One region of the Pseudoalteromonas qingdaonensis genome, then DNA from elsewhere that is predicted to be linked to it. Evidence: predicted binding sites of a transcription regulator. Region 1 holds the regulator's gene; each other region holds the start of a gene.

Region 1 (9,768 bases):
TCGTAACGCGTTTCGGGTACAATGTAAGGGGATCAGGCTGATACACTGGTGTTTACTTTTAGTCCAGCTTTTTCTGTGGGGGTTGGTGCTCTGCGCCGACATGGTGCCAGACGATTCCCCTTTCGTCGGCCTTTTTCGGCAATATGCTCCTGCATTGCTCTACTACCGCCATCCATGGCGGCAAAGACCGACTTACAAGCATGGCGGTAAAGGCCGAGCGGCTAGATCAAGAACCAGGTAGCGGTGCCGAGGAAGGCGAAGATACCGACTATATCTGTGACCGTGGTAAGAACTACATTGCCGGCCAGGGCCGGGTCTATATCCATGCGTTTTAACACTAATGGGATCACTGCACCGGCGATACCGGCGGCCAATAGGTTCATAAACATGGCAAAGGCGATCACCAGGCCTATGGTGAGATCCCATTTCCACAGGGCAATGGCGCTGCCTATAAGTATCGCCCACAGTACGCCGTTCAAGGCACCGATGGCCAGCTCCTTGGTCAGTAGGAACTTTTGGTTGGTCTCATTGATATGGCCTAATGCCAGTCCACGAATAACCAAGGTCAGAGTTTGCGAGCCGGCAACGCCACCCATGGACGGCACTATGCCATTAAGTACGGCTAAGAAGGGTAAAATACCCAGGGTGGTTTCGAAAAAGCTGGCAACAAAGGCTGCCAACATGGCGGTAAGCAGGTTTACACCCAGCCAGATCGAGCGTCGCTTGGTACTTTTCACAACCGGCGCAAAGGTATCTTCTTCATCGTCAAGACCGGCCAGGCTTAACATGCTGTGCTCGGCACTTTCACGGATAACGTCAACGATATCATCAATGGTGATACGACCGAGCAGATGGGCCTGATCATCCACTACTGGGGCTGAGATCCAGTTATGACGTTCGAACAGCTGTGCTACTTCTGACTCGTCCATGCTAATGGGAATGACTTCGCATTCTTCGTCCATTACCTCACGCACTATGGCGTCAGGCATATTGGTTAGCAAGGCGGTCAGTGGCAATGAGCCCAAAAAGCAGTTGTCTTTATCGACCACATAGAGCTCATCCGTGCCCTCGGGCAGCTCGCCTTTTAGGCGCAGGTAACGCAATACGACATCGATGGAAACGTCGGGGCGAATGGTCACGGTATCCGTGTTCATCAAGGCCCCGGCCGAGCGCTCCTGATAAGACAGCGCCGTGGTTGCCCTGTCTCTATCTTGGCTGTCCATCGCCTCGATTACGTCTTTATAAACGGGCTCCGGCAGGCTTCGTAGTACTTCACCGAGATCATCGTCGTCCATGTCCTCGGTCGCCGCGGCAATATGCTCCGGCTCCATGCGCGCAATAATGCTAAGACGTACGTCTTCAGACAGCTCTTCGAGTACGTCACCCTGAACGTCGGGATCGACTAAGGCCCAAAGCTTGGAGCGGGTTTTATGCGGCGATGATTCGAGTAAAAGGGCGGTGTCGCAGGGCGCTGTTTTTGCTAGAAGCCGACGTACATGAACAAATTGGCCGCTATTGAGTGCTTCAGTGATCTCTTGAAGTGGTTGCAGCGGATTTTCTTGTTCATAGGCTTCAGGCATAGGCATCCCTTGTCGATAAAAATGGAAGAAACGCACTGATAAGCGAGCACTTACAAGCGCTTAGTAAGTTTACCTTAACTCAGACTAAGATACCAAAGGTAAATGAGGGGTTATTCTTGTTCGTGAAACTTTTCTGCGATTAACTTCCCAATGGCGGCGAGCGCACCTTCTTCGTCGCTGCCCTCGCACACCACTTTGACTTCTTTACCTTGGCCGCTTTCGAGCAAGAGTAAGGCGAGGACGCTGTCGGCCTCGGCGCTTTTCTCCCCCTGGTACAGGGTGATCTTAGCATCAAAGTTCATTGCCAATTGTGCCAGCTGTGAGGCGGCACGGGCGTGCAACCCCAGCTTGTTTTGAATAACAAAGGTGGCTTCCATCAAGTCTAACCCTCCTGCTCGCGGTGGCGAATTTTCACGTTAGGGTGGGTGTCCATAAAGCGCTCGCCCAGAGTTTGCGCCAGATACACGGAGCGGTGCTGACCACCGGTGCAGCCTATGGCTATGGTCAGATAGCTGCGATTATTGCGCTCTAAGTGTGGCAACCAGGTTTGCATAAAGGTTTGAATTTGCCAGGTAAATTTTTGTACTATGCCTTGACTGGCAAGATAGTCTTTGACCGGTTGGTCGAGGCCGGTTAAGGGCTTAAGCTCCGGCTCCCAATGTGGGTTAGGTAAAAAGCGGGCATCGAATACATAGTCGGCATTTTTTGGTATGCCGTGTTTAAAACCAAAAGACTCGAAGGTAATAAGCAGTTGCTTGTCTTTTTTACCCAATACCTTTTCACGTATCGTCTCGGCCAACTGGTGCACACTTAACTCACTGGTGTCTATGATAAAGTTGGCATGAGTGATCAATACATCCAGTAGTTTTTTTTCTTCGCGTATGGCCAAGTCCAGGGGCAGGTTTTGCATCGACAAGGGGTGCAGGCGCCGGGTTTCCGAGAAACGTTTGATCAGGGTCTGCTCGTCACTGTCTAGGTAAAAGAGTGTCGGTTGTGAAAACTCTGGTAGGTAACCGAGTAAATCGCTGAATTCTTGTTCTTCTTTAGGAAGGTTGCGAACGTCGATACTGACGGCAATTTTATCGTAATTGTCGGACACGCTGCGCACTAGGGAGGGCAATAGGTTGACTGGGATATTATCGACACAGTAGTAGCCGAGATCTTCAAGTACATGCAGGGCGACGGATTTACCCGAACCGGAGCGCCCACTGACAATAATTAAATCCACTTATCCACTCCTTGCCGAGCCAGATGCTGGCATTAAAGTTAAACACTCGAACTTATCAATCGGGCTTTTCAGCCGTACATTCAGCCGAACTTTCCGTGTCGCGCCTTATACAACCATTAACTGGTACAGTTCCTGGTCGCTGGTGACCGATCTTAGCTGCTTACATAATTGTTTATCTTTAAGTTTATCAGCAATTTTCGCCAAGGTCTTGAGATGTTGTTCGCATTGATCGCCTGGTACAAGCAGCGCCACAAAAATATCCACGGGGCGATTGTCGATGGCGTCAAAATTGATTGCTTCACGACTGGTGACAATAATGGCTAGGGTGTTCTCTATGCCTTCAAGGCGACCGTGTGGAATAGCCACCCCTTTTCCTATGCCAGTGCTGCCAAGCTTTTCACGAGCCAGAAGGGAGTCCAGTATGGCTTGCTCACTGAGGTGGGGGATATGTTGGTGTGCTACCTGAGAGAGGTATTCCAACATTCTTTTTTTGCTATTAAAAAGGACCGCAGCCTTGCTGCAGTCCTTGGAAAAAAGTAAATCTAAGCTCATTTTAATGACGAGACAATTTCTCTTTATGTTTGATTACCTGGCGGTCTAATTTGTCAATTAAGCCATCGATCGCCGCGTACATATCCTGATGCTCTGCGGTGGCAAACAGTTCGCCGCCGTTTACATGAAGAGTTGCTTCTGCTTTTTGGTTCAATTTCTCGATATCGAGAATAACATGCACATTATTAATGTGGTCAAAGTGACGCTCTAATTTGGCAAATTTACTATTTACATAGTTGCGAAGAGAGTCTGTGATTTCTACATGACGACCGGTAAGATTTAATTGCATAAGCATTTTCCTTCTTGTCTAACGTCTATATCAAGCTTTTACGTTGATTTGACGGTGGTATGGCCAACGATTCACGATATTTTGCAATCGTCCGTCGAGCCACTTTGATTCCTTGCTCTGCTAGTATGTCGGTAATCTTGCTATCGCTTAACGGTTTTACAGGATTTTCCGCGGCTACTAGCTTTTTGATCAATGCTCTAATCGCTGTGGATGAGCATTCACCTCCATTCTCGGTATTCACATGGCTGGAGAAAAAGTACTTTAACTCAAAGATCCCACGTGGCGTGTGCATGTATTTTTGTGTGGTAACACGAGAGATAGTCGACTCGTGCATTTCCACCATTTCTGCAACGTCGTTAAGGACCATTGGCTTCATTGCTTCTTCGCCATGTTCAAAGAATGCCTGTTGTTGCTGCACAATGCAATTAGTTACTTTAAGTAAGGTGTCATTGCGTTGCTCCAGGCTCTTTATAAACCATTTTGCCTCTTGCAAGTGAGAGCGAATAAATTGGCTGTCACTTTGTGATTTGCAGTTGCGACCCAGGGATGCGTAGTGATCGTTCACACGTATCTTCGGCATGCTATCGGGGTTTAATTCCACCTTCCAGCGACCCTTGACCTTCTTCACCGATACATCCGGGATCACATACTCCGACTCTTCGCGTACTATGGTCGCGGCGGGCTTGGGATTCAGGCTGTGTATCAGTGTCATCACCTCTTTTAACTGCGCTTCTTTAAGCTTAGTCTTTTTCATTAAGGTGCGGTAGTCACGGTTACCAAGCAAATCAATATAGTTACAAACTACCTCTTTCGTCTCGTTAAGCCAAGGGGTTTGAGATGAAAATTGATTGAGCTGGATCAACAAGCCCTCTTGTAGTGAGCGAGCGCCAATACCTATAGGATCAAACATTTGAACTCGCTTAAGCACGGCCTCTATTTCGTCGAGTTCAATCTCTTCTTCCAGCTCATCATGGTTGATGCTGTCGAGCAAGTCCTCGGTGCTAACGGTAAGTAAGCCGTTGTCGTCGATGGCTTCGATAATCGCGGTGGCAATGGCTTCATCTATGGCGCTAAAAGGGGTGAGGCGTAATTGCCACATCAGGTAGTCGTGCAGGGTTTCCGTGGTTTCGCCTTGATAAATAGACTCATCATCTGGCATGGGCCCAGATGAAGCGACCGGTGCGGCACTGATATACTCGTCCCAGGATACATCCATGGGCAGATCATCGCTGATCGAGTCATTGTTGAGGGCATCGCCGCTTTCAACTTCGTCCTGATTGCTTGTGCTGTTTTGGGTGTCACTATCACTGTCAGCCGCCGAGTTTTTATCGCGCGGCAGGTCGTTATCGCCGTAATGCTCTTCTTCGATTTCGAGCAAGGGGTTGGCATCAAGTGCTTCTTGAATTTCTTGTTGGAGATCCAAAGTACTGAGCTGCAACAGGCGGATAGCCTGCTGCAATTGGGGGGTCATTGTTAATTGCTGGCCTAGGCGCAGCTGTAATGATTGCCTCATGTACTCTAACAATCCTTTTGTAATTAAAGTCTAAACTGCTCACCTAAATATACATCGCGTACGGTTTGATCTGCTAATACCTGTTGGGGAGTTCCTGATGCGATTAGCTCGCCATGGGAGACGATATAGGCAGTTTCACATACATCTAATGTTTCGCGCACATTGTGGTCGGTGATAAGGACGCCGATGCCACGGTTGCGGAGGTGTTCAATGATTTTCTTAATATCTAGCACCGAAATAGGGTCAACACCAGCAAAAGGTTCGTCGAGCAGAATAAATTTCGGGTTAGCGGCTAAGGCGCGAGCAATTTCCACGCGACGACGTTCGCCGCCGGAAAGCGCCATGCCTAAGGAGTCGCGAATATGCTGAATATTAAACTCGTCCAGCAGGCCTTCAAGCTCGCGCTCGCGGCCGCTTTTATCCAGATCCTTACGGGTTTCCAAAATGGCCATCAGGTTCTGATAAACGGTCAATTTACGGAAAATCGAAGACTCTTGCGGCAAATAACCTATGCCTAAACGGGCGCGAGAATGCATGGGCAGCAGGGTGATATCCTGTTCGTCTATGCTGATCACCCCTTTGTCGCTTGGCACCAGGCCAACGATCATATAGAAGGTGGTGGTTTTACCGGCGCCGTTAGGGCCAAGCAGGCCGACTATGCTGCCAGCTTTGACTTCCAGGCCCACATCCTTGACCACTTCACGGCCCTTATAGCTTTTTGCCAGCTTTTGCGCCTTCAGCGTGGTCATGGTTGTTCCTTCTCTTCTTGCTCATCATTTTGCGGTGTGAGCGTGGTTCTTACGCGAGTGCTCGAATCTTTATCTTTTTCGGCACTGATCAGCTGCTTGTTTATATCATAGCTGATTGTCTCGGCGATTATCTGTTGATCGGCCATGGCTATTTTTGCAGTGCCGGAAATCTGCAGCATTTGCGTAGCTACATCGTAGCGGATTTCCTTGGCAGAAGCGGTGATTTGCGTACCATCTTCCATGGTTTCGCTGTAGATGGCTGGGTTGCCGGTGGCAATCAGCAACTGCTTGTTATCACCTAACTCAGGGCGACGGTGGGCCTCAAGGCGATCCGCCTTGATTTCTCGTTGACCATGAACAATGTGTACATTTTTATCAAAAATGGTGATATTTTCTTTGATCAGCGCCTGCTGTTTATCGGCGTCGATCTGTACTTCCGTCACCGTGCTCGGTTGTTCCGCCCAGGCATTTACAGCCCCAATTCCGAACCCCAAACCTATGATTAATGCTTTGAATTTACTGGTCATAATATACCGTTCGCGTATGTTTTATTAGTTCCACTATCTCTGTATTGATATCCGCTTTCAAGCCCTGACCTGTGATCAGGAGATCTGGCCCCCTGAGCTCAACACTTTGCTCCGATTCCATACGTTGGGCACCAATGTCTATTTGGATAGCTGCTGCTTGGACCTTTTCGATCATTGCCCCTGGTATTAAATTGGTGGCGATGACGTTGCTTTCCAAGATCAAAATATTGTTATTGTAGAGTGTCGCTTCATCGGCGGTTACACGCCAGCGTTCACCTTCGTTATAGAGAGTAAATACCGGCTTCTTGAAGTGGGTAAAACCCAGCTCGTCGAAGAGTTCCATATGCTCAGCATAAACTGTGTGGCTTAACGCCCCCTGATCGTTATAGCTGCTTTGTCTAAGTCCGGTGGCAATATAATCCGGGATAGAAATGGTATCGCTGCTGCTTGTTACCGTTTTTTCCGATTGCATATAATAGGGTGCCCATAGCCAGGCCATAAGCGCAATAAAAACGATGGATATCAGCACCCGCGCCATATTCATGAGCTGGTACCCTCAGTGCCCAGGCTGCCGCCCTTGGCCAATATCAGCAGGTCAGTTAGTTCACGCACTGCCCCAAAGCCGCCTGGCAGCATTGTGGTGTAATGGGCAATACGTTTCACCAAAGGATGGGCGTCATTAACGGCCACGGCAAAACCTACCTTTTCCATTACCGGTAAATCCGGGCCATCATCACCTATATAGGCAATCTGCTCATCACTCAGATTAAGGGTTTGCTTGAGTTCGCCGTAGGCGTCGAGCTTATGCTCTCGGCCTTGATAAATATAAGGGACGCCCAGGCTTTCCATGCGGGTTTGCACTATTTGTGACTGGCGGCCGGTGATCACCGCAACTTGGGTGCCGCTATTCAATAAAGCCTTAATGCCAAAGCCGTCTTTGGTGTTGAAAGCTTTGAGTTCTTCCCCCTGATTGCCCAAATAGATACGACCGTCGGAAAACACGCCGTCGATATCGCAGATAAGTAATTTTACCGCCTGAGCTCTTTGCCAGGCATCTTGCTCTATGGGCTGATACAAATCGGAAAATTGCATTAAATCACTCCCGCCCGCAGTAGGTCTTGCATATTCAGGGCGCCAATGGGGCGAGAGTCTTGGTCGATGACGATAAGACCGTTGATACGCTTTTGCTCCATGATATTAAGCGCCTCGGCGGCCAGCATATTGGCGGTGGCCGTGGTGCAATTTGGTGTCATCACCTCAAGTAAGGTGGTGCTATGTATATCTATGCGCTGCTCCAGCACGCGGCGCAGGTCGCCATCGGTGAAGAGGCCAACCAGCTGTTGTTCGTCATTGATTACCGCCGTCATGCCCAGACCCTTGCTGGAAATCTCCAACAAGGCTTCTTTAATGCTTTGCGATTGATGTGAGCGTGGCACGCTGTCGCCGCTGTGCATAACGTCGTTAAGCGTTAGCAATAAACGTTTACCCAGGCTGCCGCCGGGGTGGGACAGGGCAAAATCATCGGCGGTAAAGCCCTTGGCTTCGAGCAGGGCAACGGCGATGGCATCGCCCATGGCTAAAGTGGCCGTGGTACTGGCGGTGGGAGCCAGGCCCAAGGGGCAGGCTTCCTGAGAAACGCCGATGCAGATATGTAGATCTGCCAGGGTGGCCATGCTTGACTGGGTATTCCCTGTCATGGCCACCAAGGTTGCACCAATGCGCTTAATTACAGGGATGATGCTGACAATCTCATGAGTCTCGCCGGAGTTAGAGATTAATAACACCACATCCTGGGCGGTGATCATGCCTAAATCGCCGTGACTGGCTTCTCCCGGGTGCACAAAAAAGGCCGGGGTGCCTGTGCTCGCCAAAGTGGCGGCTATCTTGTTGCCGATATGACCAGACTTGCCCATGCCGACCACTATAATGCGCCCGGTGCAGGCCTTCATTAGTTCACAGGCCTGAATAAACTGCTCGTCAAGATGTTGCAGCTGCTCTTGAAGGGCAAGAACTTCTGTCTCTATCACCCGCTGGGCGGAAGCGATGTAGCTTTGTGTCATATACGCTTACTCTATGCTATCTGACTAAAAATATATCCTTGGTAGGCAAAAAATGCGACCAGCAACATGCCTCCTTCTAACCTGTTGATGCGTCTGGCACCACGAAAGTTCAAACTCATGGCAATTAATACTATGGTCGCGGCTATCATTACCAGGGCATCGCGGTTGGCTGCGGCCGGGTCAATCACCGCTGGGTTAAGAATACCGGCAAGGGAAAGCACGGCAAGGATATTGAACAGGTTTGAGCCAACGATATTACCTAGGGCCAGGTCGTCTTCATTTTTCAACACGCCGGCTACACAGGCGGCAAGCTCAGGTAAACTGGTACCAATGGCGATAATGGTAAGGCCGATAACCAGGTCGCTAAGACCAAAGAATTGAGCGATTTCCACCGCCGAAGAAACGATAAAATGCGAGCTGACTGGCAGTAGTATCAGGCCCACAATCAACCATAGGGAGGCGGCTTTGGTGCTCACATCTTTAGGGATTTCATCACAGGCTTCGCTGACAAAGGGGTCGTCCTCGGCATTTTTTTGCTGGCGCGAAATAATGATAAGAAAAGTGATAAAGGCGACAAAGCCGGCTAGTAGCAACCAGCCTTCTACACTGGAAAAATAGTTGTCGGTAAACATGTACCAGGCGGCTATTGAGACTACAAAAGCTAAGGGCATTTCCCGTTTAACTGTCACCGAGGACACCGACAGCGGGCGTAATAGAGCAGTGATACCCAGCACCAGCAGAATATTGGTAATATTTGAGCCCACCGCATTACCCACCGCAGTATCGGTTTTATCAGCCAGTGCTGCCGACGCTGATACCATCATCTCCGGGGCAGAAGAGCCCATGGCGACTACGGTTAAACCTATGATTAAAGCGGGTACGCCAAGGTTGCGTGCTAAAGCCGCGGCGCCAAAGACAAAGCGGTCGGCACTCCAAACGAGAGCGACAAAACCGGCGACGAGAATGGCAAAAGAAGTGAGCATGAGTGCAAAGCCAATGAGTTAGAAAAAATACTGGCGCAAATAGTATCAAAAGCCGTTGTAATTGTGTAAAAAAACGCACCTAATTTGTCGTCATTACAGCTTTGTTGAATGATCTTACAAATTTTTACAGATTCTTTTTTCCCTCGGCGCAAAAAAACTTTAAAATGTCGGGTCACATGACGGAAAAATAGTGGGAGAGCGACTTGTCGCAACCAATCGTTGAAATCAAGGATGTTACCTTCAAACGCGCGGAACGTGTTATCTATCAGAATATGAGCCTAACCATT
Region 2 (9,768 bases), on a different contig from region 1:
AGCAACACTTTCATGAGCACTTCTTCGCTCCCTGGCAGCAAGGGCAAAGCGAGCCATGGCAGCAATGGCTCGGAGCGGTGCAGGATTTTACCACCGCCTTAGCGCGCCTGTTTAACTCAGAAGCCAGGCTGTTTTGCCCCCAGGTGAACCTTTCCAGCGCCCTGAGTAAGTTAGTTGTGGCGCACCCGCGTTTGCGCAAACCCAAGTGTAAGGTACTGATGTCGGAGCAGGACTTTCCCAGCATGGGTTTTGCGCTGCAAAAATCTCTGGCCCAGGACAGCGAAATTGTCTTTATTCCCGCCGCCGAAGATGTCAGTGATATTCAGGTGTGGCAGCGGTATTTGCAAGGGGATATGGATCTGGTCTTTATCAGCCAGGTGTATTCCAATTCCGGACGTCAGGCGCCGGTGGCCGAGATAGTGGCCGCCGCTAAGGAATTAGGAGTTTTAAGTCTGGTTGATGTGGCCCAGGGTGCCGGGGTGATCCCTCTGGATTTGGCCCGGGTGCAGCCGGATTTTCTGATAGGCTCAAGCGTCAAATGGCTCTGCGGTGGCCCAGGAGCCGCCTACTTATGGCTTAGCGATGAACAATTACCTGACTGTGAACCTAAGGATGTGGGCTGGTTCTCCCATGCCAATCCGTTCGAGTTCGATATCCACCACTTTGCTTACCACGATAGTGCGCTGCGCTTTTGGGGAGGTACGCCCAGCGTCGCCCCTTATGTAATAGCGGCGCACAGTATCAATTGGTTTAATGACTTTGGCATCGACAAGGTGCGCGCCCATAACTTGAAGTTGCAAGGGCAATTGCTTGAGGAATGTGCCCTCCTGGCGGCATCGCCACTGGATGCACGGCAGTGCAGTGGCACCCTGATTCTTCATGCCGGCGACAGGCAGGAGCAGATGATGCAGGAATTAAAGCAACACAATATCAGCGTTGACGCGCGCCACCTTGGAGCCCGAGTGTCGTTTCATATCTATAACGACGAGCAGGATGTGGCGCAACTGGTGTCAGCGTTAAAGCGGTTTATTTAACTTGGCCGCTGCGTTGATATTTTCTTTGTACTTTTGCAATTCGCTGATCGCCTTCTTTTCATTTTCGATAAGGGCGTGATAGTTGGCGCGCACTATGGTTGCCTGCTGCTTTTTCGCATCGGCAATGGAGTCGCTGCCTAAATAGTTGGCGGTGGCTTGGTTCATATTTTCAAGCTGCGCCAAATCTCCCGCCATGCGCGTTTCGTAGTCACTGATATTACGCTGGTGCATGGCGATACGGCGATCATATTCCTGCGACTTCAGGTAGCTGTCTACCTCACTCACATTAGGCTGTTGCGGAGCTTCCTCTTCGCTGCCTTCGGCTGTTACGGTTTTAGCGCCAGAATAACGCACCTTAATAATTTGCGCGTCTTTGCCACAGGGCTGCTGGCTAAAGGTTGCCACGCCATTTATGGTGCATTTATAAACCGTCGCATAGCTGGGCAGGGAGGCAAGACAAAGAGCCGCGGCAAATAGAATTGGGTATTTCATAGGACATGTCCATATGGTTAGGGTTATAAGATTCTAGAACTTTCCCTTGGGAAATCAACACCCGGTTAACAATCTATCTGGCTTGTGGTGGGTCTTTTTGTTGACATTGTGGTATCTACATTCGAACCAAGTCCGCCGAAGGCCGGACGCTTGCGACTGAACGCCGAAAAGCAAAAAACCGCGACAATGCGCGGTTTTTTCCAAAACTAATGGCTTCGATTCGGGATGAGCGCTCGTGCGTCCTGCACTCGCCCCTGCGGGCGCCTACGCGGCTCAAAATGTTCCTGACATTTTGTAGCTCTAGCACGTCCCTGTGCTAGCCCTTATAGGCGCCTTCGCGGCTCAAAATATTCCCGATATTTTGTCGAAAGGGTTCGAACCAAGTCCGCCTGCTCGAAATTTAGTTATAAAAAAACCGCCGTAAAGGCGGTTCTTTTAAAACTAATGGCGGAGAAGGGTCTCAAAAACCGAAGTATTACTTCGCAGTTTTGAGACGCCGAAGGCCGGACGCTTGCGACTGAACGCCGAAAAGCAAAAAACCGCGACAATGCGCGGTTTTTTCCAAAACTAATGGCTTCGATTCGGGATGAGCGCTCGTGCGTCCTGCACTCGCCCCTGCGGGCGCCTACGCGGCTCAAAATGTTCCTGACATTTTGTCGAACAAGGGTTCGAACCAAGTCCGCCTGCTCGAAATTTAGTTATAAAAAAACCGCCGTAAAGGCGGTTCTTTTAAAACTAATGGCGGAGAAGGGTCTCAAAAACCGAAGTATTACTTCGCAGTTCTGAGACGCCGAAGGCCGGACGCTTGCGACTGAACGCCGAAAAGCAAAAAACCGCGACAATGCGCGGTTTTTTCCAAAACTAATGGCGGAGAAGGAGGGATTCGAACCCTCGATAGAGCTACAAACCCTATACTCCCTTAGCAGGGGAGCGCCTTCAGCCACTCGGCCACCTCTCCGGCGCGAATCAGTTTGATAAATTTGGCGGAGAGATAGGGATTTGAACCCTAGATAGGCTATTAACCTATGCCGGTTTTCAAGACCGGTGCTTTCAACCACTCAGCCATCTCTCCATGGGGTAGGATAATACTGAGGCTTGCGGCCAGTGTAAATAGATAATGAATCGTTTGCTGGATTTTTGTGCTAATTCAGGGTGCTGGCTAGGAAAAAATGAGGATTTCAGGTGCTAAGCTGGTTGGGTCTTAGCACCTGCTGATTGCTTTGTAAGCACCAGAAAGTAACATTAGTGTAATTAATTACTTGTAACGCACAACACCGCTAAGAGCTAGCTCTTTACCAAAGCGGTTTAGCTTGGCCATCATTTTAGCTTTACGCTTGCTTGGCTTAGTTGCTACATGGTTGGCTGCTGTTTGATTTAGGGTGTTTACTGGGTTCATCTTTGCTTGCTCCGGGTTGTGCCTGTGGTTGAAAACAAGGCTATTGTGCAACCAGTGTGGTTAAAAATAAAACGATATATTTTGGCCCATTCGGATAAGTTAAATTAATGCGATTAATGTTTTATTAAGTTTCAAATAATAGATTTATGCATGAATATTTAGGTGTGAAATGCGCTAACAGGCCACTAATCAAGGTTTTTTAGCTTGTAGCAAGTGATTTTTTAAAATATTGTGCATATTTATTCAGATAAATCATATTTGTTATAGGTTGGCATTTTGAACCATCAAACTAGGTATTTGCTCTTGTACCATCCGCTGCAGGCAAAAGCGCAATTAAAAGCTATTCGCCTGCAGTTGCATGCCTTGTCATATGCCTATGTTGAGGTGGCGACCAGCGGCGACTTTTACGCCGATTTACAGGGGCTGCAAGCCTATATTCCCAATACCAAACGAGTCATTGCACTCGGTGGCGACGGTACACTTAATCTGGCCGCTAATGCTTTTGCCCATAGCGAGGTCGAAGTAGCCCTGGTTCCCTGTGGCAGTGGTAATGATTTTGCTCGCCAGTGGCGCCGCTCTGAGCAGCAATGGATTGAAGCCGCATTAACACATGTCAGCTCGGCCATAGACTTGGGTAAGGTTAATGAGCGCTACTTTGTTAATGTTGCCGGCGTTGGCTATGACGCTGCCGTGGTTGCCGCCAGTCAAAATAAGCGCGGCCGTTGGGCGCACCTGAATTATGCCTGGCAGGGGATTAAAATGCTGTATCGTTACGCGCCCTCGTTATTGCAGTTTTCGACTACCAAGAATTCAACTATCAAGAAACAGGAGCAAAGGCTGCTAATGATGTGTTTGGCCAATGGCCGTTACTTTGGCGGCGGCATGTGTCTGGCTCCCAAGGCGAATATTAGCGATGGTCAATTAAGTTGCGTGCAAATAGGAGCAGCGCCGTTCTGGCGACAAATTCAGGCGCTGATACTTAGCTATTTTGCCGCTCATACGCGGCTTAAGCAGGTCAATATAGCCCCTGTATCTGAGCTTGATGTGCACACCGCCAATATAGGCATAGAGGCGGATGGAGAGTATATAGGCACCACACCCGCACTTTTTAGTGTGCAGCGCGGTGCCCTGAACTTTGTGATGCCCGTCTAAATAAAGATTAAGCCGGCGCTTGTGTGCGCTTGAAAAAGAGGCTTATTTTATCGAATGGGGTCAGCACTATGGCGTTGCCCAGTAGCACAAACACAAAGCCGTATACCGTATTAAGCTGCCATACGAAACCTTCAAACAGGGTGCTTAGAATCACAGCTACCAAAGGGAAGAGCACAATCACATAGCTGGCTTTTTCCGGGCCGATATTCTTCAGCAAGACAAAGTAACAGGCAAAGGCGATCACTGTACCGAAGGTGCTTAGGTACAGCAGGGATAACCAATATGCGGTACCGGCAGTGCTAAAGTCCCAGCTAACATCGCTGATTAAAACGAACAGTGCTAACCCCAGGGTGCTGTATAACATGCCCCAGGCATTGCCCTGCAATACGCCGACTTGAGCCTGGGAGTTACGTACGCTCACCATGTTGCCTATGGATGCCACAAGCGTGCCTGCAAGACACAATAACAGGCCTATTAATAATTCATTACCGAGATCCAAAGTGGCGATGGCTGGCCAGAACAAGATCACTATGCCTACCACGCCAAGCAGGGCACCGAAGTAGATGCGTTTGGCTATGGGTTTGCCAAAGAATAACCGGGTGTTGATGATATTCATCAGCAGCAGGGTGCTAAAAGCGATGGAGCTCATGGCCGAGGTGAGATAATGCTGCGCCCAGTAGAGGATCAGATAGTTGGCGCCAAAGTTACACAGGGCCAGCAGGGTAAAAAAGCCATGATCGCGGGCGCTAAAGCGCATCGGCAGTTTTTTAAGCAGCACAAAAGCCCACATAATAGCGGCGGCAATGGCAAAGCGTAAAAACAGCGAAACTTGCACCGCCACATCACCAAGCTGGAATTCTATGGCCAACCAGGTTGAGCCCCAAATCAGGACGGTAAAAAAATACAGCAGGACGTTGTTCATGGCGTTTTTCTCAAGGCGACTAAAGCTGGTATTTTAAAGTTAATCTGTATACTGTACATAAACAGAAAACGCCATTTTATACCTATACAGATTCGCTATGTCTCGCATTGTTAATAAGCAGGGTAATATCTACCTATATCAGCAAGTTGTTGACTTGATTAAAGATATGCAGTCACAAGGCACCTTGGGTGCGGGTGAAAAGCTGCCTTCTTTGCGTGCTATGGCGCAAAAGTTGTCCATTAGCATTCCCACCGTTCAGCAGGCTTATCAAGAGCTTGAGCGTCAGGGGGTGATCAGTGCCAGAGAAAAGTCCGGCTTTTACCTAAACGCCGGCTCAGATCAGTGTCATCAGCCTCGCAGTATTCAACTGGCGCGCCAGCCAGTGGCGGTCAACAAGCAGGCCCTGATTGAACAGGTCTTTGACAGTTTGCATCGCGCCACCGTGCTGCCCTTGGGGATAGCTAACCCAGTGGCGGTAAACCCCACCGATAAGGTGCTGAGCCGAACCATGCGGCGAGTGATGAATGTGGCCGGGCATCAGGCCATTAATTATGGCCCTTTGGATGGTTTTGCGGCACTAAAAAAGCAGATCATTAATCGTTACCTGGATTTTGCCATCGGCGTTAACAGTGATGAGCTGATCATTACCAATGGCGCCCAGGAAGCCCTGCATATAGCGGTGCAGTGCGTGACTCAGGCGGGGGATATAGTCGCCATAGAGTCGCCCTGTTACTTTGGCATTATTGAAATGCTGGAAAGTTTGGGGCTCAAGGTGCTTGAAATCCCCATGTGCCCACAACAAGGGGTATGTATCGAAGATCTGCAACAGGCGTTTGCCGAGCATGATATTAAGGCCTTCATCTTTTCCACCAGTATTAGCAATCCCTTGGGCTCGAAAATGCCTGAGGAGCGACGCCGACAGCTGGTGCACTTAGTGGAAGAGCAAGGTGCAGTGCTAATTGAGGATGATGTGTATGGTGAGCTTGCCTACGAGCCCGATGGCGCTAAACCAGCCCAGTATTATTCCACCCAGGGCAAGGTGATCACCTGCTCGTCGCTGTCAAAAACCGCGGCGCCAAGCTATCGCGTGGGCTGGATGATAGCCGGCAAGTTTGCGCCTCAGGCGCGGCGTTTAAAGCGCGCCATGAGCTGCGCGTCGTCACTGATGAATCAGTGGACCCTGTACGAATTTATGAATAGCGGCGATTACGATAAAAATTTGCGTGTGATGCGCCAGCGTCTGGCGCTCAATAAAGAGCGGATGCGGGCCTTGGTACAGCGGCATTTTCCGCCTGGAACGCGAATGACCAACCCGCAGGGAGGCTGTGTATTGTGGCTGCAACTGCCCTCGCAGTATGATGTTGTTGCCTTGTTCCATCTGGCGTTGGAGGCGGGGATCAGTATTACTCCGGGAGCTATTTTTAGCGCCACCGACAAATATCGTCAGTGTTTACGATTAAGTTTTGGTGTGCAATGGAGCGAGGAAGTAGAAAAGGCAGTGGCCCGCTTAGGGGCGCTCTGCCTGCAAGTGCAAAAAGGGAAGGTGAAGGCTACGCCAAAGGCTTAGTTACTTAGCAGCTGATACTCTTTCAACTCGAGGATCATGCTCAGCAACTGAGCTTCTTGTTGCGCCAACTCGCTAAATGAATGGCAGAGTGCATCCGCGCGTTGCTCTATTTGCGAGGCTTGCACCTCAACTCTTTGCTCGACCTGCTCACCAAGGCGCTCCATACGCAGCTCAAATTCATCCATATCGCCGCCCGAACCCAGTAGTTCAGAGCCCAGGGCGATAAAGATACTGCCGATAGACTGCACCATGGCCTGCTCTACGGCTTGTTCAAAGTCTTCATCAAACTGGCTTTCAATATCATTGCCTAATTGTTCAAAGCTTTGCTTGCCCATTACAAAGGCACCGTCCTGGTAGAAGGTTTGCTCAATATTAACGCCGATGTTTTCGACTATATCGCTTAGTGCCTCATTGTGACTGATGCCGAATGCGGCGCCGACTTCTTCAAGGGCAACGCCGGCGATCTTAACGCCATCCAGGGCTATTTGAGCCACTTCGGGCATATAGGTGCGTACCTTATCTGTGTAATCATCCAAGGCCTGTTGCTGCTCGGCGTTTAACTCAACGGGCTGACCATCAACCTCAAGTAGACCTGAGCTGTACACCAGATGCTGGTTATTGGCATTAGTGATCTGTAAGCGCTGCGGTTCGATGCGTACATCGTTTTTAAATTCAATGTTGCATTGCTCAGAGCCAAACGAAAGCGAATTGGCGTCTCCGGCGATGGCGGTGCCAGAAATACTAAGGGCAGAGATAATGGCTAGCGTGCTGGTTTTCATGGTGATCATTCCTGTTATTCTGTTGACGCTATGACCAATACAATTTCGATGCCAAATAATAAAGTTGATAAATATCATAGGTTTAATGTTTTCAGTATTGTGCTGCTAATGCCGTGTTTAGTGCCTTTTACTAACTTTTAGTGAAATTAACTTTTACGTGGATTAAGCATTTGTTATTTGTCGGGCTATCGGCAATGTGCTCCTGCATTGCTCTTTTGTCAGACTGCTAGGGTCTGTTTATCTTTGCGGTTTACTTTATGTTCAATCTAAACGCATTCTGATCACGACGCTCGGTATGATGCATAGTCATTCTATGTTCATAGCGAGTAACACAGAGCAGGATGCGTTTAGATGAACCCGTAGGGCAGCGTTTGTAGCGCATTTCTACTGTGTTGTTACATGTTCATGTAGAATAACTACACCACACATGTGCCGCCTTGTATAAATACACTACAAACTGCTGCAGAAACGAACAACAAAGGTCAACAGACCCTAGGTAACTGCTCCTGCGTTACCCTAGTACCGTCATCCATGGCGGCAAAGTCCGACCTGCAGCAAAATTACAGCGGGCTATCCAAGGTGGAATAAGCTTACAAATTAAGGCGGTATAATTATTAATCAAATATGTTTATTGAAACGATAAAAAAATCTCACTTTCCAGTTTGCGCTTTAGCGGCTATTTATTCACTCGAAGGCGCCTAGCCCTGAATTCGCCGTACCTAAGTTGAGGGCGGTGATAACTGATTTAGATTTATTGGAGTGTATTGTGGGTAAAACATATTCCTATGATGCGTTTGAAGACGAATTTGTAGCAGATGAATATGAAGCGATGGGACGCAATCAAAACGACCGTCGCAAGCGCAAGGTAAAAAAGAAGCTGGATGATTATTTAGAACAGCGTAAGCTGAGAAAGCATCTCGGCAGCGATGACTTTGACGAGTATTTAAGCGATGACTTTGACGAGTATTTAAATGAATAAATAATGGGCCTTTGCCCTGTAGAGTCTTGGTGTTATTAGGCCGAGACTTTTTTAAGACTTTAAAGGGGCTGTGGCCCCTTTTTTGTTAGCGCAGCGCAAAAAAGACCACCATGGAAAGCAAGGTGGTGGCGTAGATGCTATGGCTTTTATAGGCGGTAATAATGGCGACAAGGGCGGCAACTAAATACGGATTCTGGTAGCTCAACTGCCACTGATTGTCAGGTAAAACCACTATGGGCACCCAGATGGCAGTCAGCACGGCTGGGGCGCTAAAACTTAAAAAACGCTGCATTTTAGGACCGACCCGAAATGGCAGGGCACGGTGTAAAAATAAATAACGACTGCCAAAGGTAATGGCCGCCATCAGTAATATGGTGGTGATCATTGCACCCTCCCGCGACTAAGCACATAGCCAAAGCTCATGCCGATGAGAGCACTAAACACCAGCCATAATTCTACTTGCCAGGACTTGAGCACTGCAGCGCTTATCCCCGAAGCCAGTACGCAGGCCAGAGTCGCCCTGTTTTTAATGGCCGGGATCACCAAGGCGATAAAGGTGGTGGCAATGGCAAAATCGAGACCAAGATTGGTTAAATCTGGCAGCAACCGTCCCGCGACTATGCCCAGCAGAGTCCAGATATTCCAGGCGACATAAAAGCTAAAACCCGCACTGAGAGCATAAATAAGCCGCACCTTGGTTTGGTAGGCCTTAGGGTGATGGGAAAAAGCAAAGAGCTCATCGGTCAGCACAAAGCTGACAGGTAAACGCCATTTTAAGGGCTGAGCAATGACCTTTTGGCGAATGGCCAGGCCATATAAAAAGTGTCGAGAACTGATGATTAAGGTGGTGATGGCTATGGTCAGTAAAGGCGTGTCGTTGGCGATAAGTTCAATCGCTACCAACTGGGCCGAGCCGGCAAAAACCAATAAAGACATCAGCTGGGCTTCTATTAAGGTAAAGCCATTTTGCATTGCCAACGAGCCGCACAATAGCCCCCAGGGCAGCACCGCCAGGTTGAGAGGCATCATATCGAGTTGCCCTTTGATAAAGGCTTTTTGCTGCAGTTTGGTACCGCGATTTATATGAGTAGACTTGCTCATAGATAAAAATTAACCAAGTTGATTTCGCACCGACGCTAGAGTTTGGCATAATCGCGGCTATTGCAAAAGAAATGGAGCAGTTATGAAAGTTTGGGATGGATATATACGTTTTTTTCATTGGGCCTTGGTAAGTTGTTTCGCCGGCCTGTATTTCTCCGCCGAGGAAGGAGCCATGGAGCTGCACTTTGTGCTCGGTTATATCACCCTGGCGCTTATGGCTACGCGCTTGGTTTGGGGTCTGGTGGGCAGTGACACGGCGCGATTATCGGCGCTATTTCATGGCCCTAAAGCGGTGCTGCAGGCTTTGAAGGCCAAGCATTTAACGCCTGGGCATAACGCCGCTGGC
Region 3 (9,768 bases), on a different contig from region 1:
AGCAACACAGAGCAGGATGCGTTTAGATGAACCCGTAGGGCAGCGCTTGTAGCGCATTTCTACTGTGTTGTTACATGTTTATGTAGAATAACTACACCACACATGTGCCGCCTTGTATAAATTCACTACAAACTGCTGCAGAAACAAACAACAAAGGTCAACAGACCCTATTAACAAGAAACACGCTTTTGCATCTACAGCTAGTTATAGCGTCGCTAAACTCCACATTTGCTAATTTTCAGGTAGAATATCGGGCTTTTCAGTATTACCTATGAGGAAGGCCATGCACAACGCCATGCCAGATATTGCTAACACGAGTTCTGCCCCCGTTCAAGAAACACTGGAATGGGTAGGGATGAGTGATATTGAGCTGCCGCTGCTGGTCGAATCTGACGGCCTTGCGCCCGTGGTTGTAAACGCCAAAGCTCAGGCCTTTGTTAACCTGATCGACAAAAATGCCAAAGGCATTCATATGTCGCGACTGTTTTTAGCACTTGATGAACTCTCCAGCGCCCCTGCGGTAACGCCGCTGAATATTAAGGCTACATTGGATAAGTTTATCAGCTCGCACAGTGATATCAGTTCACAGGCGCGTATCAGTCTGGCCTTTGACTTACCACTTCGCCGCCCGGCTCTGTTAAGCGATAACAGCGGCTGGAAGTTTTACCCCATTGCCATAGATGCACGCATCAATGAAGGCAAACTGGAGTTTGAAGTTGGCATTAAAGTGACCTATTCATCAACCTGCCCTTGCTCGGCGGCTCTGGCACGACAGCTTATTCAAGCCAATTTTGTGCGCGATTTCGATGCCAAAGAGCTAAACTTTGCCGATGTTCATGCCTGGCTTGGCAGCAGTGAAGGGATCAGTGCCACTCCGCATTCGCAACGCTCGGTAGCCGAGGTGAAGGTGCGCTTGGGTAGCCAGGTTTCAGCATTTAACTTCCAGGCCCTGATCGATGCCATAGAAAACACCCTGAAAACACCAGTGCAAACCGCGGTAAAACGTGAAGACGAGCAGGAATTTGCTCGCCTTAACGGTGAAAATCTGATGTTCTGTGAAGATGCAGCGCGCAAGATCAAATCGACCCTGAATCAAGATACCCATGTGCAGGACTTTTGGTTGCGTATTAACCATTATGAGTCGCTCCATGCCCATGATGCCGTGGCCATTGCCACCAAAGGCATTGCCGACGGTTATCAGCCTTAAGGGCTAGATGGATAAATCTCTCAATAAGCTCTTGGTGCCTGGTAGTTCAGGCACGCTTATTGCTTTCAGAACCTATGTGTCAAATATTCGTTCTGGAGTAACTCATGGAATTCGCGCTGTTATCAATTCTCGTCCTGGTGGTTATCGCCTCGGTGGTGATCTCTAAGTTTACCGATAATAACGAAAACCCCTACCCCTTTGTTCGTAAAAAGGAAATGTATACTCAGGTCGAAAGCGCCTTCCTCTCTTTATTAGAGCGCGCCGTGGGCGATAACTACCGCATCGTCAGCCGGGTAAAACTGGCCGATATTATCGATTGCAAAGCCGGACTTACCAACAAATCCAAGCGCATCGCCCTAACCAAGCTTAAAAATAAGCAACTGGACTATGTGCTACTGGATAAAAACCAGCTCACCATAGTCGCCGCCGTGGATCTAGTGAATAACGCCAACAAGGGTGGACATAAGGCCCAGCGCGACTGGTTTGTCAGCGGCGCCCTGGAAACCGTCGGCATTCCCCATATTCGCATGAAGGTAAAAAGCGGCTATCGCGCCGAGGATGTGCGCAACGCTATTTTATTTAAGCTTGGCAAGAGTGAGACTAGCAACACCCGAAAATCGGCCCACCCAGCTGTGCTGTCGCCATCACAAACCAAGGCACAGATGCAAAGTCCAGCAATTACCACCTCGACCCAGCTGGCGGAGATTTAATGCCATATCGATACAGCCTTTGATATACTAAGGGCTGTTTTTGCCAATAAATTAGAGATGCTATGAAAGTAGGTATTATCGGCGCTATGGAGCCGGAAATTGCAATTTTACGTGAGCAGATGAGTAACGTTGAAGTACTCGAGCAAGGTGGCTTCACCTTCTATCACGGGCAATTAAACGACCAAGAAGTGACCTTGGTGCAATCGGGTATCGGTAAGGTTGCCTCGGCCGTTGCTACCACTATTTTAGTCGAACAATTCCACCCGGATTGTGTGATCAACACAGGCTCTGCCGGTGGCTTTGATCAACGTCTGGCGGTAGGCGATGTTGCCATTGCCAATGAGCTGCGCCACCATGACGTGGATGTGACCGCTTTTGGTTATGAGTTTGGCCAGGTACCACAAATGCCAGCCGCTTACACTTCTCACCCCGAGCTGATAAAAGTAGCGGAGCAATCCATTGCCGAGCTGGCGCAGTGTCAGTCTTTGGTTGGACTGGTTTGTACCGGTGACTCCTTTATGTGTGATCCAGCCCGTATCGAGCAAACTAGAGCCCAATTCCCGACCATGTTGGCGGTAGAAATGGAAGGTGCGGCCATTGCTCAGGCCTGTCATCTGCTTAACACCCCTTTTGTGGTGATCCGCTCGCTGTCGGATATTGCCGGTAAAGAATCTCCAGACTCATTTGAAGCCTACCTTGAGGTAGCATCAAAAAACTCTTCGGCCATGGTCATGGCCATGCTAACCAAGCTTTCCAACGTAAGCCTATAAATGCAGCTGGAGGCGTTTAGCAATCACCTTGAGTTATTGCTGTTATTGACAGCCGTCGCCTTAGCGCGATGGCTGCCACTGCCCTCCTGGTATCACCCCTTTACTCTGTTGCGCCTTGCTTTTGGCAACCTTGTTGCCCGCACTTATTCTCCAGAATATAGCAGCAGTTATCTCGGCCTTGCGGCAATATCCAGTATAGCCCTGTGCGTATTGTTACCCCTGTTGATGCTGACCCTTTTTGCCCAATTGGTATTCTATCCAGAATTACTCTCGGCGCTGGTTCTGTATTTTTGTCTGGGTGAAACACCACTGCGCCAAACCAGTCAGCGTATCGCCCAAGCCCTGCAACAAGAACGTAACCCCCTAGCTAAGGCACTCCTGAGCAAACTAGCCAATCGCGATGCAGAGCGCCTAAACACACAAGGCATAGCCAAAGCCAATATTGAAATCCTGGTACTGCGCATGTTGCACGACTATTTCAGCCCCTTGCTGCTATATTGTCTGGCTGGCTATCAGGCTAGCTTCGCCTATGCGCTATTATGGCAACTCCACCGAGCCATGCGCGCGCATGCCTTACCCAATAGCCGCTACCTGTTCGCAAGTAAGTGGTTACTTTCACTGTGCCAATTACCTGCGCTTTTACTCTATTTATTACCGGCACTATTTAGCAAATACCGAGCAATAGCCTGGCGCTATATTCGCAATTACGGACAGCATTTTTATCACAGTCCCAGCGGCTGGATACTCAGTGTGTTTAGTGCCTTATTGCAAGTGCAACTTGGCGGCCCGGCCTATTATCAAGGGCAGCGATTTGAACGTATGCGCATAGGTCTTTATCGTCAGCCAGAAGCAGAAGATATCAAGGCAGCACTAAGTATTATTGAGCGTATCAATGGGCTTTGGCTGCTGGTTATTATCATCTCGTTTTTATTCTTGGCTTAAAAAAGCATAAAAAAGCCACCCTGAAGGTGGCTTAGTCATTTTGTAGCACTACGGCTTTTTTATTAGGCCAGAGTCACCTTGGCAAAGCGACGTTTACCAACCTGGTATACCGCGGTTGTGCCTTTGGCTATCATCAGCTTGCTGTCATCAACCTTGGTTTCACCATCGATTTTTACCGCACCTTGTTTGATCATGCGGATGGCTTCGGATGTACTGGCAACCAGATTCGCATCTTTAAGCAAGGCCGTGATCATCATTTCAGCATCGGCACAGTCCAATGTCTGCTCTTCGATATCATCTGGCAAAGCATTTTTAGAAAAACGCTGAGTGAAATCATCATGAGCCTGCTGCGCCGCCTGCTCATCGTGGAAACGGGTGATAATTTCCTTGGCCAGGGCAATCTTGATATCACGCGGGTTAGTGCCATTGGCAACATCCGCCTTTAATGCCTCGACTTGCTCCAGGCTCAAAGCACTTAACAATTCGTAATAACGCCACATTAGATCATCGGAGATTGACATTATTTTACCGAACATGTCCTCAGGCGAATCTGTGATACCTATATAGTTACCCAAAGATTTCGACATTTTTTGGACGCCATCTGTACCTTCCAGCAATGGCATCATTAGCACGGTTTGCGGCTTTTGACCTTCATCTTTTTGTAGCTCACGGCCCATTAGCAGGTTAAAACGCTGATCGGTACCACCTAGCTCAACATCGGCTTCAAGCGCCACCGAATCCCATCCTTGCACCAAAGGATATAAAAACTCATGAATAGCAATCGCCTGGCCATTAGCATAGCGTTTTTTAAAGTCATCACGCTCAAGCATACGTGCTACGGTCTGTTTGGCCGCGAGTTTGATCATTCCCGCTGTACCTAAGTTTTCCATCCATTGTGAGTTAAAGGCAATGGTGGTTTTCTCAGGGTCGAGGATTTTAAAGACTTGCTCTTTATAGGTTTCGGCGTTAGCTAACACATCTTCACGGGTTAAAGGCTTACGGGTTACATTTTTGCCCGTTGGATCGCCTATCATGCCGGTAAAATCACCGATCAAAAAGATTACTTCATGGCCTAAGTCCTGGAAGGTTTTCATCTTGTTGATAAGCACCGTATGGCCTAAGTGAAGATCTGGAGCCGTTGGATCAAAACCAGCCTTAATTCTTAGTTTTTTCCCCGACTTAAGTCGCTCTACCAAGTCGTCTTCGAGTAAAATTTCCTCAGCACCGCGTTTAATTTCTGCCAGTGCCGTCTGCAAGTCTGTCATTTATTTCTCCGATAAAATATGTGCTAACCGCGCGATTCTAGCGCACTTTGGCGTCGGTTTAAATGCACAAAACCCTGGTATTTTGCCAACATTAGATATATGCTCAGCCATTGGTTAGTTTTATTTCCTTTATGGCAAAAAAGGTAGGTTATGGTAAGCGTGGTACACAAGCTCCCCAATAAACACAAAATGCTCATTATGGGCTTCTTGGTGACTATAGTTACCCTGATGCTTATACCTACGGAACGAGCTACGGCTTCAAAGGATAACGATGCTAAACCACTAGAGGTAGGTAAACGCTACGAGCTGCAAGTTAAACTCGAAGATGAAGAAAAAATTGCCGAGCTTAATTCCGCCGAAGAAGCCCTTTCCCTGCCTAGCTACGAACACCAAGACTTTGAAGTAAAAAATGGCGACAGCCTGGCAGTTATCTTTAAGCGCGCCGGCTTTTCCGCACAAACTCTGCACAAACTCGTTAATACCAACGAAGAAACCAAAAAACTAACCAAGATTCATCCCGGTGAAGTGCTTAGCTTTGCAAAAAATGAGCAAGGCGAATTGCAGCAGTTAAAATACGTGCTCAGCAAAACAGATACCCTGTTTGTAACTCTGAACAACGAAGGCAGTTATGACACCGCCATCGACTCCAAAGAAATTGAAACCTTAACCAAGTCGGCTTCCGGCTCAATTAACGGTAGCTTTTGGACCGCGGGGATCAGTGCTGGTCTGAGCGAAAAACAAATTATGAATTTTGCCACCATCTTTGGTTGGGATGTGGACTTTGCCAACGACCTGCGCAAAGACGATCAATTCAGTTTGATATATGAAACCCACCATGTGGATGGTGAATATATTGGTACAGGCAAGATCCTTGCTGCCGAATTTATTAACCAAGGCGAGCGTTACGCCGCTGTGCGGCACAGCGATGGTAACTTCTATACGCCGCAAGGCCGCAGCATGAGAAAAGCCTTCTTACGCGCCCCGGTTAACTTTAAATATATCAGCTCAAACTTTAACCCTCGCCGTCTACACCCGGTAACGAAAACAGTTAAACCACACCGCGGCATAGATTATGCTGCGAAAACTGGCACACCTGTAGTTGCCGCAGGCAATGGTCGCGTACTTAAGGCTGGCTATAACCGCTTTAATGGTAACTATGTCTTTATCCAGCACGGCAATACCTATGTCACCAAGTACCTGCACCTGCATAAGCGCAAGGTTAAGCAAGGTGAGAAGGTTAAACAGGGTCAATTAATTGGTACGGTTGGGGCTACAGGTCGCGTTACCGGCGCTCACCTGCACTATGAGTTCCTGGTTAACGGTGTTCACCGTAACCCGAAAACTGTTAAGCTGCCTAAGTCAGAGCCACTGCCGGCTAGTGAGCTAGCCAAGTTCAAACCTATTGCCGATACCCTGTTGGCGCAGTTAGAGCGCGATCGCGAAATTCAGCTGGCCATGAATAACAAGTAATACGCCGAGAAAATATACATGTAGAAAAAGCACCTTAGGGTGCTTTTTTTATGCCTGCAAACTAGCTAGCGCTTAAACGCCAAATAGAGTAGCTGTAAGATCAGGCTCAGAGCTACCAGGGGGATAATGTATTTACGAAAGCGCACCATTTTATTGAGCCCCATTTGCTCTTGATAGCGCTCTAATAAAGGCACGGCGATGGCCAAGGCTACAAACAAAGCGAGGATAATCAAAATCGCATTCATGCTTATCTTCTCCTTAATTGAATACTTCTTTTATAACATACCAAGCATGTTAACGCCTTGATTGTCTGAGGTTTGTGTTGTGGACGAGGCTTTGCGTCGACAATGGGGTGATGATACGCATCTTTGTTGGGCTGAAAGCCCGACCTTGTATATCTCAGTATTAAATGATTAGCTATCACCTAATACATCGGAAGTGAGTGAGTTTGTGCCCGACCTTTGGCATAAAAAAGCGCACCTTAGTGAGTTCACAACTAAGGTGCGCAATGGCTAGGAAGAGCCAATTAACCGATTTTAGCCTACCAGGGCAAGCAAGATACCCGCGGCCACCGCACTACCAAGCACACCGGCAACATTGGGGCCCATGGCGTGCATCAATAAGAAGTTATGTGGGTTATTTTCAAGCCCCACCTTGTTAACCACCCGCGCCGCCATGGGCACGGCAGACACGCCCGCAGCGCCAACCAAGGGATTGATGGGTGTCTTCGAAAAGCGGTTTAAAACCTTGGCCATATACACCCCAGAGGCGGTGCCGATGGAAAATGCCAGAGCTCCGAGCGCCAATATGCCCAGGGTTTCCACGGTTAAAAACTTATCCGCCGCCAGTTTAGAGCCCACGCCCAGACCTAAAAAGATGGTAGTGATATTGATCAGCTCGTTTTGCGCCGTGCCGCTGAGACGATCCACCACCCCACTTTCACGCATCAGGTTGCCCAGACAGAACATACCTACCAAAGGCGCCGCTGCCGGCAGGAACATGGCGGTAAGCGCCAGCACCATAAGCGGGAAGATGATTTTTTCCTTCTTCGATACCGCCCGCAGTTGCGGCATTTCTATTTTGCGCTCCTGCTCCGATGTTAGCGCCCGCATAATAGGCGGCTGAATAATGGGCACCAGGGCCATATAGGAATAGGCAGCAACGGCTATAGCACCGAGTAAATCTGGGGCCAATTTTGAAGCCAGGAATATTGCCGTAGGGCCATCGGCGCCACCTATAATGGCGATAGCCGAGGCATCTTTAAGGGTAAATTCAAAGCCGGGCACATAGTTCAGGGCTATGGCGCCAAACAAGGTGGCGAAGATACCAAATTGTGCCGCCGCACCTAATAGCAACATGCGCGGATTGGCTATCAGGGCACTAAAATCGGTCAGTGCCCCAACACCCATAAAGATCAACAAGGGAAATATCCCGGTATCTATCCCTACATGGTAAACGTAATAGAGAAGACCGTTGGGGTCGGCCATACCGGCCACAGGGATGTTAGTCAGTAACGCACCAAAGCCTATGGGCACCAAAAGCAAGGGCTCAAAGTTTCGGGCTATCGCCAAATACAATAGTAAACAGCCCACAGCTATCATGATCAAATGGCCGGCGGAAAAGTTGGCTATGCCTGTGGCCTGCCAAAGATTAACGACTGCTTCCATAGCTCCTCCTAGGCCAGCGCGATAAGCGCATCACCTGTGCTTACCGAGTCGCCTTCGCGCACCAGCACTTCGGCCACTTTACCGCCATGTAAAACGCGCACTTCGGTTTCCATCTTCATCGCTTCCATGATGATAACCACATCACCTTCATTAACCTGCTGTCCCGGCTTAACCAGCACCTTGAAGATATTACCTGTCAGTGGTGCATTCAGGGTTTCGCCACTGCTTATTACCGCACTTTGTGGCGGATTTTCACCCTCACCTGCGATGGCGCGAACACTTTCCAGCTCACCGCCTGGGGCAACAACTACATCATAAGCCTTGCCATCAACACTAATGCTGTAGCGCTCAGGCCCGCCCTGAGCCGGCGCTTTCACAACCGAAGAAGCCGCAGGCGCGACAGTGCCTTGGTTTACCTCAGCAGTTGGTACTGGCTCAAATGCATCCGGATTATTACGGTTGGCCAAGAACTTCAAACCAATTTGCGGGAATAAGGCATAGGTCAGCACATCGTCTATAACTTCATCGGCAAGCTGCAGCTGCTGTGTTTGCGCATGTTCGTCCAGCTCAGCGGTCAGTTTATCCAGCTCCGCCTCGATTAAATCGGCGGGGCGACAGCTAATAGCCTCAGCACCGTTAAGCACCTGCTGTTGTAGCAGACTATCCACAGGTGCCGGCGTAGCGCCATATTCACCTTTCAGCACCCCGGCGGTTTCCTTGGTGATGGACTTATAACGCTCACCTGTAAGTACATTTAACACCGCCTGGGTACCGACAATTTGCGAAGTTGGCGTAACAAGGGGTAAGTAGCCAAGGTCTTTACGTACCTGAGGGATCTCTTTGAGTACCTCATCGAGGCGATCCGCAGCGCCCTGCTCTTTGAGCTGGTTTTCCATATTGGTCAACATGCCACCAGGTACCTGAGCCAAAAGAATGCGGCCATCCACGCCCTTAAGGCTGCCCTCAAACTGAGCGTATTTTTTACGTACATCGCGAAAATAGGCAGCAATTTCTTCTAACAGCCCCAAGTCTAAGCCCGTATCTCTTGGCGTATCTTCAACTATGGCAACCATGGTTTCGGTGGCACTGTGGCCATAGGTTTGGCTCATACTGGAAACTGCGGTATCGAGCATATCAATTCCCGCATCTATGGCCTTTTGATAGGTGGCAGTGCTTAAGCCCGTAGTAGCATGACATTGCATGGCGATGGGCAAGGACACGGTTTGTTTTAATCCGGTGATCAACTCATGGGCATCATAGGGCTTTAATAATCCCGCCATATCCTTAATACAGATGGAATGACAGCCCATATCTTCAAGTTGTTTGGCCTGGGTTAACCACATATCCAAGGTATGCACAGGGGATACCGTATAGGAAATCGTGCCCTGGGCATGAGCGCCCACATTAACCGCGGCCTTAATGGCCGTTTCCAGGTTGCGCACATCATTCATGGCATCAAAAATACGGAACACATCAACGCCATTGGCGTGCGCACGCTCCACAAACTTGGTCACTACATCATCGCCATAGTGGCGATAACCCAGCAAGTTTTGTCCGCGCAGCAGCATTTGCTGCTTGGTATTTGGCATCGCCTTTTTAAGCTCGCGAATGCGCAGCCAAGGATCTTCACCCAGATAACGAATACAGGCATCAAAGGTGGCGCCCCCCCAGGATTCAACGGACCAATATCCCACCTGATCCAGCTTGGCGGCTATGGGCAACATATCGTCCAAACGC

What was found. The regulator sigma-54, encoded in region 1, starts transcription at its own class of promoters, with help from an activator protein. The targets are predictions, from matches to a motif close to GTTGGCACGNNNNTNGNNT.
Region 2: a site for sigma-54 is predicted at 7,380-7,398, ahead of WCN91_RS09575 (YggN family protein). Genes of this name have one in related genera too.
Region 3: a site for sigma-54 is predicted at 1,254-1,272, ahead of WCN91_RS13635 (DUF2726 domain-containing protein). Genes of this name have one in related genera too.

What each region holds. Positions count from the first base shown of each region.
Region 1 is NZ_JBCGCU010000005.1:106,712-116,479, reverse strand. Features, by position in the region: gene mgtE (magnesium transporter) at 222-1,580, opposite strand; gene WCN91_RS06395 (HPr family phosphocarrier protein) at 1,691-1,957, opposite strand; gene rapZ (RNase adapter RapZ) at 1,963-2,808, opposite strand; gene ptsN (PTS IIA-like nitrogen regulatory protein PtsN) at 2,914-3,360, opposite strand; gene hpf (ribosome hibernation promoting factor) at 3,362-3,649, opposite strand; gene WCN91_RS06375 (RNA polymerase factor sigma-54) at 3,675-5,162, opposite strand; gene lptB (LPS export ABC transporter ATP-binding protein) at 5,186-5,911, opposite strand; gene lptA (lipopolysaccharide transport periplasmic protein LptA) at 5,908-6,438, opposite strand; gene lptC (LPS export ABC transporter periplasmic protein LptC) at 6,428-6,982, opposite strand; gene kdsC (3-deoxy-manno-octulosonate-8-phosphatase KdsC) at 6,979-7,530, opposite strand; gene WCN91_RS06350 (KpsF/GutQ family sugar-phosphate isomerase) at 7,530-8,498, opposite strand; gene WCN91_RS06345 (calcium/sodium antiporter) at 8,510-9,481, opposite strand; gene WCN91_RS06340 (ATP-binding cassette domain-containing protein) at 9,685-9,768, shown strand, end outside.
Region 2 is NZ_JBCGCU010000009.1:45,626-55,393, reverse strand. Features, by position in the region: gene WCN91_RS09615 (aminotransferase class V-fold PLP-dependent enzyme) at 1-1,034, shown strand, start outside; gene WCN91_RS09610 (DUF4124 domain-containing protein) at 1,017-1,526, opposite strand; tRNA gene WCN91_RS09605 (tRNA-Ser) at 2,392-2,484, opposite strand; tRNA gene WCN91_RS09600 (tRNA-Ser) at 2,508-2,598, opposite strand; gene WCN91_RS09595 (hypothetical protein) at 2,782-2,922, opposite strand; gene WCN91_RS09590 (diacylglycerol/lipid kinase family protein) at 3,199-4,074, shown strand; gene WCN91_RS09585 (DMT family transporter) at 4,082-4,996, opposite strand; gene WCN91_RS09580 (aminotransferase-like domain-containing protein) at 5,094-6,563, shown strand; gene WCN91_RS09575 (YggN family protein) at 6,560-7,342, opposite strand; gene WCN91_RS09570 (PA3496 family putative envelope integrity protein) at 8,109-8,321, shown strand; gene WCN91_RS09565 (AzlD domain-containing protein) at 8,407-8,706, opposite strand; gene WCN91_RS09560 (AzlC family ABC transporter permease) at 8,703-9,422, opposite strand; gene WCN91_RS09555 (cytochrome b/b6 domain-containing protein) at 9,505-9,768, shown strand, end outside.
Region 3 is NZ_JBCGCU010000018.1:52,911-62,678, reverse strand. Features, by position in the region: gene folE2 (GTP cyclohydrolase FolE2) at 284-1,207, shown strand; gene WCN91_RS13635 (DUF2726 domain-containing protein) at 1,312-1,917, shown strand; gene mtnN (5'-methylthioadenosine/S-adenosylhomocysteine nucleosidase) at 1,980-2,687, shown strand; gene WCN91_RS13625 (cobalamin biosynthesis protein) at 2,688-3,629, shown strand; gene tyrS (tyrosine--tRNA ligase) at 3,692-4,894, opposite strand; gene WCN91_RS13615 (peptidoglycan DD-metalloendopeptidase family protein) at 5,045-6,364, shown strand; gene WCN91_RS13610 (hypothetical protein) at 6,430-6,609, opposite strand; gene WCN91_RS13605 (sodium ion-translocating decarboxylase subunit beta) at 6,901-8,031, opposite strand; gene oadA (sodium-extruding oxaloacetate decarboxylase subunit alpha) at 8,040-9,768, opposite strand, start outside.